DNA from 3 places in the Microbacterium sp. 2RAF4 genome. Region 3 is predicted to be linked to each of the others. Evidence: predicted binding sites of a transcription regulator. Region 3 holds the regulator's gene; each other region holds the start of a gene.
What was found. The regulator LexA, encoded in region 3, represses DNA repair genes until DNA is damaged. The targets are predictions, from matches to a motif close to TCGAACANNTGTTCGA.

Region 1 (3,274 bases), on a different contig from region 3:
GGTGCGCAGCATCCGCATCACGAGCCTGCGGTCGGTGTGGACTCCCGCGTCGTCGAGGACGGTGTTGATCTCGGCGCTGAGCGCTTCGGGGAGGGGTTCGTCGATCATGTCTCCAGGGTGTCATGCTCCGGAGCGACGGTCGCCTCGTGCCACGCCGTCGCTCAGACTCCGCGGGACTCGTCGACGGCCGCCCGGATCTCGTCGTGCGGGAGCGCGAGGCTCCTGTGCCCGTCGCGTCCGGTCATGTCGTCCGCTGCGACGAGTGCGTTCCACACAGCCTCGTCGACGGCCTGCACCGCCGCTGTCAGGAAGGGATCGATCCGCCCCCACGGGATCAGGCGCATGGTCTCGTAGACCTCGTCACTCCCGTCCGGGAACTGCGACGTGAGCGCACCCTCGTTCGCGGTGGAGAACGCGAGGACGATGTCGCCCGAGAAGTGACTGCCTGCCGTGCCGCTGCGGCCGAGACCGAGAGCTCCCCGACGAGCGAGTGCCGCGCACTGACCGGGGAGGAAGGGTGCGTCCGTGGCGATGACCACGATCGCGGATCCGGCTCCTCCCGGAGCGCGCTGGCGCCGCTCCCGAGCGAACCAGTCGTCGTCGCCCATCGGGTTCGGCGCCGACGATCGTGCGCCAAGGTCGATGCTGCCGAGCCGAAGCTCCTCGCGCGCACCGAAGTTCGCCTGGATGAGGACTCCGACGGTGTACTCGGAATCGCCGTACGCCACCGTCCTCGACGCCGTGCCGGTGCCTCCCTTGAAGCCGTAGCAGTTCATCCCCGTCCCTCCGCCGACGTTCCCCTCCGCCGGTGCGGCGGTGCTGGCCGCATCCAGAGCCGACCACGCGTCCTCGGGCGTGACGTGACCGCCGTTGATGTCGTTGAGGTATCCGTCCCAGGTCTCCCCGACGACGGGCAGCATCCACTGGGCCGCGACGTGCGGGGCGATCTGCGCCACCCAGGAGTCGATACCGCTGTGCACGGCTCCGACCGCATGCGAGCTGGTGATCCCGATCGGCATGGACAGCGATCCTGACTCGTCGATCCATGCGCGGCCGGTGAGCTCGCCGTTGCCGTTGAAGGAGTGAACGGCCGCTGCGCAGGGCACACCCACGCCTTCGCGACCCCGGGGCAGGACGGCAGTGACACCGGTGCGCACGGCGTGCGCCCCCTCCCCCGCGACCATGGTGCGATACCCGACGGCCACGCCGGGGACATCGGTGATCGCGCCGTGGGCGCCGCTGCGTCCCGTGAACGGGATCCCCAGATCCCTGGCCCTGACGCGCCTGCGCGATGCCTCCGACGCCGTTGAGGAAACCACCATGTACTCCACTCTGACTTGAACGTATGTTCAGAGAGTACGTCATCAGCCGCATAATTTGCTTGACTTAACGCGGATTTGGCTTTTGAATCACTGTTCAAGAGCTCGTACCGCCCGAAACGCCACCTCCCGACAGCAGATTCCGGAGCCGCAGATGTCTCAGCCGAATCCCTCCGTCCCCACGACCACGACCACGACGCTGGCCCAGCGGCGCCTCGGGGTCTGGGCGATCGTCTTCTTCGTGGTCTCCGCCGCGGCGCCCCTCACGGTGGTCGCCAGCGCTGCCGCCACGGACTTCCGTCTCGCGGGCATCGGCGGCCCGGGCGCGATGCTCGCCAGCGGTGTCGTACTGATGCTCTTCGCCTTCGGTTTCACCGCCATGTCGAGGTATGTGCGCAACACCGGCGCGTTCTACGTCTACGGCGCACGAGGACTCGGCAAACCCGTCGGCATCGGCATCGTGTTCGTGACGATCTTCTCGTACACCGCCCTCTGCATCTGCTTCTACGGCTTCGTCGGGTTCTTCGGGGAGATGACGTTTTCCGCGCTCTTCGGCATCGACCTGCCCTGGACCGTCTACGCACTGCTGGCGCTCGTCATCGTCGGAGTGCTCGGCTACCGCAAGATCGATGTGGGCGCGAAAGTTCTGGGCGTCCTGCTCACGGCCGAGGTCGCCATCCTGCTCGTCCTCGCGATCGCCGTGCTCGCCGCGGGCGGCCCCGAGCCGATCTCGTTCGCCTCCTTCGCGCCCGAGAACGTCTTCTTCGCCGCCGGGAGCGGCGCGCTCTTCGTCTTCGGGTTCGGCGCCTACCTCGGCTTCGAGAGCACGGCGATCTACGCCGAGGAGGCGCGGGATCCGGCGCGCACCGTACCGATCGCGACGTACATCTCGATCGCGTTCCTCGGCGTCTTCTACGCCTTCACCTTCTGGATCCTCACTGTCGCCTTCGGCATCGAGGGCGTGCTGCGCCTCGCCCTGCAGGACGACTTCCAGGACATGGTGTTCCACGCAGGCGACGCGTACCTGGGCACGTGGGCGTCCGTGACGATGCGGGTGCTGATCGTCACGAGCTTCTTCGCCTGCCTCCTCGCGTTCCACAACGCCAGCTCCCGGTATCTCTTCTCGCTCGGACGGGAGCGTCTGCTGCCGTCGTGGCTCGCGCAGACTCAGCCGACGACGCAGGCACCTCACCACGCCAGCCTCGTGATCTCGACCGTGTCGCTCGTCGCCATCGCGGTGACGATGGTCAGTGGAGCGGATCCCTTCCTCGGCTTCGCGCTCCCTGTGTACTCGATCGGCGTGGCCGGGTTGGTCTTCGCACAGGCCGTGGCCGCCATCGCGGTGGTCGGCTTCTTCCTGAGAGGACGGCGAGGCCACAGCATCTGGCGGGTACTGGTCGCACCGGCGCTCGGCGCGCTCGGTCTGATCATCGGATTCGGCCTCATCGCGACCAACTTCGATCTCGTCACCGGCCTCCAGGGGCCCATCAACCTCGCACTCCTCGCCCCCACCCCGGTCCTGTTCGTGGCCGGCATCGTCGTCGGGCTCGTCCTGAAGCGACGCCGCCCGCGCCACTATGCTGAACTCACCACGCTCGTTCCCGACGACGAGTAGCGCCAGGCGCGAGGAGGATACGTGGCCGAGCAGCGCAAGCACGCCACCCGACGGGCAGAGCTCATCTCCGCGACCAGACGCGTCGCCGGGCGCAGCGGTCTCCTCGGCACGAACGTGCGCGCGGTCGCCGCAGAGGCATCGGTCAGCGCGGGGAGCGTGCTGTACTACTTCTCCAGCTTCGATGAGCTCATGTACGCGACCGTCGAGGGTGTTCTGGAGGAGATGTACGAAAGGCGACGCGCACTCGCCGAGAACGAGCCCGATCCGGCGAAGCGTCTGATCGCTCTGATCAGGGCCGGGATCCCGGATGAGATCAGCGACCATCTGCGTATGGCGTACG
Region 2 (3,274 bases), on a different contig from region 3:
ACGCTCGAAGACGTCTTCATCGACCTGATGCGCGGTGGCCGGTTCGCCCCGAGCACTCCGGCGACGCCACCGCAGCTCGCTGCGGCGGCCCCCGAGGACATCGCAGCGGCGGTCACCCCTCCGGCGGACACCACCGCGGAGAGCACCACCGCAGAGGACACCACCGCGGAGAGCACCGTGGAGAGCGCTGTGGAGACCTCCGTGGCCGAGCCTGCTCCGGCGCCCGCCGATTCCGTGGTCGCGATCCCGGTGGCAGCCGCTGCCGCCTGGGCGGCTGAGGCCGCAGCCGCTCCTGCGGGAGAGGCCCCTGTCGACGACCTCGCCGCGTCGGTGGACACCGGCGACCGCTCCGAACGCACGTCTGACGAATCTGACGCGCCTTCGTCCGACGCCTCGGCGTCGACGGACGACGATCCCGCCGCCGAACTCGATGCCGAGCATGCGCAAGCCGACCCGGCGCCCTCCGAGGAGTCTCCGGAACGATCGTTCGATGAGATCCTGTTCGGTTCCGCCGCACCGGCCGGAGCAGCAGGAGATCACGCCACAGATCCGGCGAGCGGAGACGAGCACCACAGCGGTGTCGAGGTGTTCGCCGGTCTTCACGACGCCCCCGAGTCGACGGACACCGACGAGACCGAAGAGACCGACGACCAGCTCGGCACCGGTTCGCCGGACGACGACGCTCTCGCGTCCACCTCCGACGCCGGCGACTCCGACTCGGCCTCCGACTCCACCGACGACTCCGACTCCGACTCCGACTCCGACGATGTCGCTGCTGTCACCGCCGACGACGAGGATCCGCGCTCCGCGGCGGTGAGCTCTATGCTCGCGGCGGCTGCGCGCGCCTACTACGAGGACGAACCCAGGGACTACCCGCTGAGCGCCGAGAACGTGACGACCGAGGAGCAGCAGGGCGAGGGCGGCGTCTCCGACGAGGGCGCGCACTGGACCGTCGCATCCACCGGCGTCATCGACACGGTGCCGCTGGCAGCGTCGACGGATTCCGGCGAGGCGGGCGACACCGCCGCATCCGATGCCGAGGAGCCGGGCGCTGAGGAGTCCCCCACCGAGGAGGTCCCCGCTGAAGAGGCCCCCGCTGAGGAGTCGCCCACCGACGCGTTCGGCGCTGACGAACACGGCACCGAGCAGTCCGGAACCGCCGACTCCGATGCCGATGAACACAGCGAGCACCGTCACGACGACGAGCACCGTCACGACGAGCACCGTCACGACGACGAGCACCGTCACGGCTGAGCGACTCGGCTGACGAAGAACGCCCTCCGGCCTCTCGGCCCGGAGGGCGTTCCGCATTCAGAGGAGGGCCGACCGTGGATTCGTAGGCCCCGGTCGCCTTGCGTCAGGCAGGCCGAGGACGGATCACCGGACGGCGGCGTCCCTTCGAGACCGGAACAGGCGCGGTCGCCACGATCTCCTCGACGTTGGCGGGCTCGTCCGACACGTCGAGTCGCAGAGCCTGCGTGAGCGCGAGCCCGTGGCTCGTGGTGAGGATCAGGCGGCGGTACTGCTCGTCGCCCTCGAGATCGATCACGACGCTCGGACGACGGCGACGGATCAGCACGAAGTCGAGGCTGCCCGCGGCCTTCCAGCTGCCGGCAGCGAGGACGCCGGGGATGTGTGTGCCGGGGTTCGGCACACCGCGGAGCCAGGTCCAGGCATCTTCGGTCAGCTGCACCTTGGTGATGGTGTCGCGCGCGATCCGGAGGTTGTCACGGTGGAAGGTGGCGGCACGTTCGATCGGCGAGAGCACGACCTCCAGTTGCGTCTGGTCCAGCAACAACGTCACCATGTCCCCCAGTCTGCCAGCGCGGCCCTGCCAGTTGTCTGGAAGTTGCTCACAGGAACGCAACGATCCCTTGTCGATCAGCACCAGTCATCCACATCCCCTTCCTTCATTCGAACATATGTACTATACTCGATCCATGGCTTCCCACACGAACGACATCGATCAGCGCGAGGCGCTGCTCGACGCCTGGGTGGAGAAGCGCCGACGCATCGCGATCCTCGAGGCGGAAGCGTCTGCGCTGCTCGCCGATCGCCTACGGCTGCAGGAAGAAGATGTCCACGAGCAGCCGCAGCACCGCGAGGCGATCCACCGCTCGATGATCGCCGAGTACTCGGCGGCCGGTCGCGTGTCGAAGGGCAGCATCGAGTACGCCTTCACAGACGCCCTCTTCCTCAAGGCCGAGCACCCCGTCGTCCGAGACGCGTTCCGACGCGGCGCGATCAGTGCGGCACACGTTCGGGAGATCGTGCGCGAGGGCGCCATCGTGCGGCAGGCCGTTCGCGATGGTCGAGCCGCCACCGAGGCGCTCACCCTGTACGACACTGCCGCACTCGTCGTCGCGGAGCAGGACTCTCCTGCGCGCACACGTGCGATGGTGCGCCGCGTCGCCTCCTCCCTCGCCTGTGAGACCGTGGTCGAGCGCCACCGGCGGGCATACGGCGAACGATCGGTCACGCTGCGGTCGCTCGACGACGGCCTCGCGCTGCTGCAGGTCGTGCTGCCGGAGCACCTCGCCCACGCGATCCTCGACCGACTGACCCGGCTCGCACAGCACGTCATCGCCGCACGAAGCGATCACTCCTGTCAGGGCGATGACACACCGGCGCTGTCTCCGGACGAACTCGACTCGGGCCCTGATCGGGTCTTTCTGCAGGACCTGCGAGCCGACGACTCCCGTCGCGAAGACCCGGTGCTCAACAGCCACCCGTACGACAGCGAGGCACCCTGCGCGCTGGACACCGGCGACGCACGCTTCGACGCCCATGTCATCTTCGGCGACGGAGACACCTTCACAACGGATCCGTCACTCGGCACCCCCTCCGTCCCGACCGATGAGCGGGGCATCGATGCGGTCCGCACCGACCTGCTCAGCGACCTGCTCCTGACCACGGATCCCTCTGCCGCGGCGGGCACAGCTCTGGAGAGCATCCACGCCCGCATCCAGGTCACGATCGCTGCCGAGACCCTGGCCGGATTCGACGAACGGCCTGCAGAGCTCGACGGCATCGGTGCACTGCACCCCAACGTCGCTCGTGACCTCGCCGGACGCAACGGCGGCTGGTCCCGCCTCTTCCTCGACCGCGCCGGTATCGTGACGGCCACAGCCGCCTACGCCCCGACAGCGGCAATGCGGCGGCATCTCCAGGCCAGAGACCAGCACTGTCGGTTTCCCGGGTGCCGCACACCCGTCCATCGGTGTCAGATCGACCACAATCACGACCACGCGAAAGGCGGAGCGACGTCGATCGA
Region 3 (3,274 bases):
CGACGGCGATGTCATCGAGGATGTCGCTCGCCACCGCATCGGGAATCGGATGCGTGTTCTCATTCACGTTGAGCGCGATGGGAAGCGGCGCCTGCGGAGCACCATATGGCTTCAATCCGCGGAGATCGTCACGTAGCGGGAGATCGTTGAGGGAGAGGGTCACCCTTCCCATGCTAGGCGGCGCCTGAGGTCGATGACGCAAAGTCGCCGCCCGCGCGCTCCTCGTCTGAGTCCTTCGCCGGATCAGTGCGCGTACTGAGCCGGGATCGCCAGAGTCTGCCCGATCTGCAGCTCGCCGCCGCGCAGCAGGTTCATGCGGCTGATGTCGCCGATCACATCGCGCGGGTCGGCGTCGGGCGCGACGCCGGTGGCGATGGACCAGAGCGTGTCACCGGGCATGACGGTCACGGTCTCGACGCCGACGGCTGCCGTGTCGGCACCCGATGCGACCGCACTGCCGCCGCTGAGCGCCGCGAACGCGATACCGGCGGCGAGGGGCACCGATGCCAGGGCGAGCAGCACAGCGCGACCACGCGTCGTCAGCCGAAGCCTCGTCGAAGGACGGGGCGACGCCGGGATGACTGCTGCGGTGCTGAAGCCGATGCTGCTCATGTGGTGCTCCTTAGCCTGTCCCGGAGCGGTGAGGCTGCCGGGGAAGTTGGCGTAGCGTTCGCATTCACGACTCGGCCGGGAGCCGGGAATGCGAAGCTACGTACCGAAGATATCTTCGAGTTCGAACATCTGTCAAGTATTCTTCGAAACCACACCGGGGAAAGAGGCCGACACGCTCGAACAGATCTTCCAGATCGGCCCGATTCTCGGATACGGTTTCGATAAGGACACCCCACCACGGGCCTCCGACATTCGAAGAGGGACGTCGGATCACGCACTGAAGGAGCACCATGAGCGAGAACTCTGCCGCCGAGTCGGAGGCACCGCGCACGCGCCGCCGGAAGAGCCTCAGCCCGAAGCAGATGGCGATCCTCGAGGTCATCCAGAACTCGATCGCGAACCACGGCTATCCGCCGAGCATGCGCGAGATCGGAGACGCCGTCGGTCTCAAGTCCCTCTCCAGCGTCACCCATCAGCTCGGACAGCTCGAGCTGAGCGGCTACCTCCGTCGCGACCCGGGGAAGACGAGGGCGATGGAGGTGCTCATCGACCTGCCGGGCGCCAGCACCGAGAACCCGGCCGACGTCGCGACCCCCGTGGGCGACGCCGCGCTCGTCCCTCTCGTGGGACGGATCGCCGCCGGCGTGCCGATCACCGCGGATCAGCAGGTCGAGGAGATCTTCCCGCTCCCGCGCCAGTTGGTGGGCAAGGGCGACCTGTTCATGCTCAAGGTCTCCGGCGAGTCGATGATCGACGCCGCCATCTGCGACGGCGACTGGGTCGTGGTCCGCTCCCAGAACAGCGCGGAGAACGGCGAGATCGTCGCGGCGATGCTCGATGGCGAGGCGACGGTCAAGGTGCTGCGCCGCCGCGACGGCCACACCTGGCTCCTCCCCCGCAACTCCGCCTTCGAACCCATCCTCGGCGACGAGTCCGTCGTCCTCGGCAAGGTCGTGGCGGTGCTCCGCGCCGTCTGACCCTCGATACGGTCACGCCGCACGATCAGGCGAGACGACGGCGCGACACGAAGGACCCCTCTTCTCGGAGGGGTCCTTCGTGTCGACAGGGTCGTCGTCTCAGAACGGATAGTCCGCGATCCGCGATCGCAGCGTGAGCCACTGCGTCTCGGTGAAGGCCTCGATGTTGACCGTGGCACCACCGATGCGGGTGCCGTTGCCGGAGCTCTTGGTGCCGCCGAAAGCTGCCATGGATTCGTCTGAGACCGTCTGCTCGTTGATGTGGATCTTCCCCGCATCCAGGCGGTCCGCGAGCTCCATCGCCACGGACACCTCACCGAGGATCCCGATCGAGAGTCCGAACTCGGAGTCGTTCGCCAGGTCGACGGCTTCATCGAGCGTCGTGAATCTCGCGACCGGTGCGACGGGGCCGAAGATCTCGTTCTTCCAGGCGGTGTTGTCGCGATCGAGACCCGTGATCACCGTGGGACGGAAGAAGCGCCCCTCATTGGTCCCGCCCGCCGCGATGCTCGCGCCCTCCGCGACAGCCGCGCTCACGATGTCGACGCAGTGCGCGGTCTGCCGGTCGTCGATGAGGGGACCCAGAGCGACGTCCTCGGTGTTCGGATCCCCGACTGTGAGCGCTTCGGCCTTCCTCACGAGGGCGGCGACGTAGTCGTCGTAGACGGATTCGTGCACGATGTGCCGGCCCGTCGTCATGCAGATCTGTCCCGAGTTCATCCACGAGCCGAACGCGGCAGCGGAGGCGGCCTTCTCGACGTCGACCCCTGGCAGCACGATGAGCGCGTTGTTGCCGCCCAGCTCCAGGTGCGCGCGCTTGAGCAGGCGGCCGCAGGTCTGCCCGATGGCCCGTCCAGCGCCGGTCGATCCCGTGAACGCGACGACGTCGACCTCTGGCGCGTCGACGACGGCGGCTCCCACCTCGGCGCCGCCGGGTAGCAGCTGCAGGACGCCGGCGGGCAGTCCCGCCTCCTCGAACACCCGCATGAGCGCGACGCCGCCGCACACCGCCGTGCGGGGATCCGGTTTGAGCAGAACGGCGTTGCCCAGCGCGAGAGCCGGGGCCACGGCACGGATCGAGAGGATCAGCGGAAAGTTGAAAGGTGCGATGACCGAGACGACTCCGGCCGGTGTGCGGCGAGCGACCGACCAGCGGCTCTCGTTCGATGCCAGCACCTCGCCCTGAGGCAGATGCGGGAGCGCGGCGGCGTCGAAGCACTCGTTCGCCGCGATGTGGGTCTCCAGCGCGGCCTTGGGCGGCGTCGAGCCGTCTTCGCGGATGATCCAGCGCTGGATCTCCTCCGCGTGCGTCTCGAAGAGGGTGCCGGCCCTGCGCAGGACGGCTGCTCGGTCCTCGGGGCGAGTCGCCGCCCACGCCTTCTGCACCCCGTCGGCACGGATCGCGGCGGCGTAGACGTCGTCCGCTGTGGCGACCCCCACCCGCCCGAGGACGGCATCGGTGGCCGGCTCGCGCACATCCTGTGTGCCACCCGAACCGACGACCCACGTGCCGGTGTTGATCTTGCCCTCCCACAGGGCCGGGTCCATTAGCGTCATGTCAGCTCCTTCGTTGACGGATGGATGTCTCGCGGGGTTCAGAACGATGCTCAGAGCACCACGTGCGCGTCGATGAGAACGGGGCCCTCCGCGCCGAGCGCCGCGCGGTAGGCCGATCGGAAGTCCTC

Region 1: the regulator LexA is predicted to act here: its motif matches at 1,338-1,353, upstream of AB4070_RS00300 (DmpA family aminopeptidase).
Region 2: the regulator LexA is predicted to act here: its motif matches at 1,915-1,930, upstream of AB4070_RS10280 (DUF222 domain-containing protein).

Annotation. Positions count from the first base shown of each region.
Region 1 covers NZ_JBFRGI010000001.1:58,231-61,504, reverse strand. Annotated here, with positions in the region: gene AB4070_RS00305 (TIGR00730 family Rossman fold protein) at 1-108, opposite strand, end outside; gene AB4070_RS00300 (DmpA family aminopeptidase) at 162-1,322, opposite strand; gene AB4070_RS00295 (APC family permease) at 1,474-2,934, shown strand; gene AB4070_RS00290 (TetR family transcriptional regulator) at 2,956-3,274, shown strand, end outside.
Region 2 covers NZ_JBFRGI010000002.1:1,195,863-1,199,136, forward strand. Annotated here, with positions in the region: gene AB4070_RS10270 (ATP-binding cassette domain-containing protein) at 1-1,254, shown strand, start outside; gene AB4070_RS10275 (hypothetical protein) at 1,358-1,807, opposite strand; gene AB4070_RS10280 (DUF222 domain-containing protein) at 1,941-3,274, shown strand, end outside.
Region 3 covers NZ_JBFRGI010000003.1:37,127-40,400, forward strand. Annotated here, with positions in the region: gene AB4070_RS13695 (histidinol-phosphate transaminase) at 1-163, opposite strand, end outside; gene AB4070_RS13700 (LysM peptidoglycan-binding domain-containing protein) at 244-612, opposite strand; gene lexA (transcriptional repressor LexA) at 903-1,589, shown strand; gene AB4070_RS13710 (benzaldehyde dehydrogenase) at 1,689-3,146, opposite strand; gene mdlC (benzoylformate decarboxylase) at 3,197-3,274, opposite strand, start outside.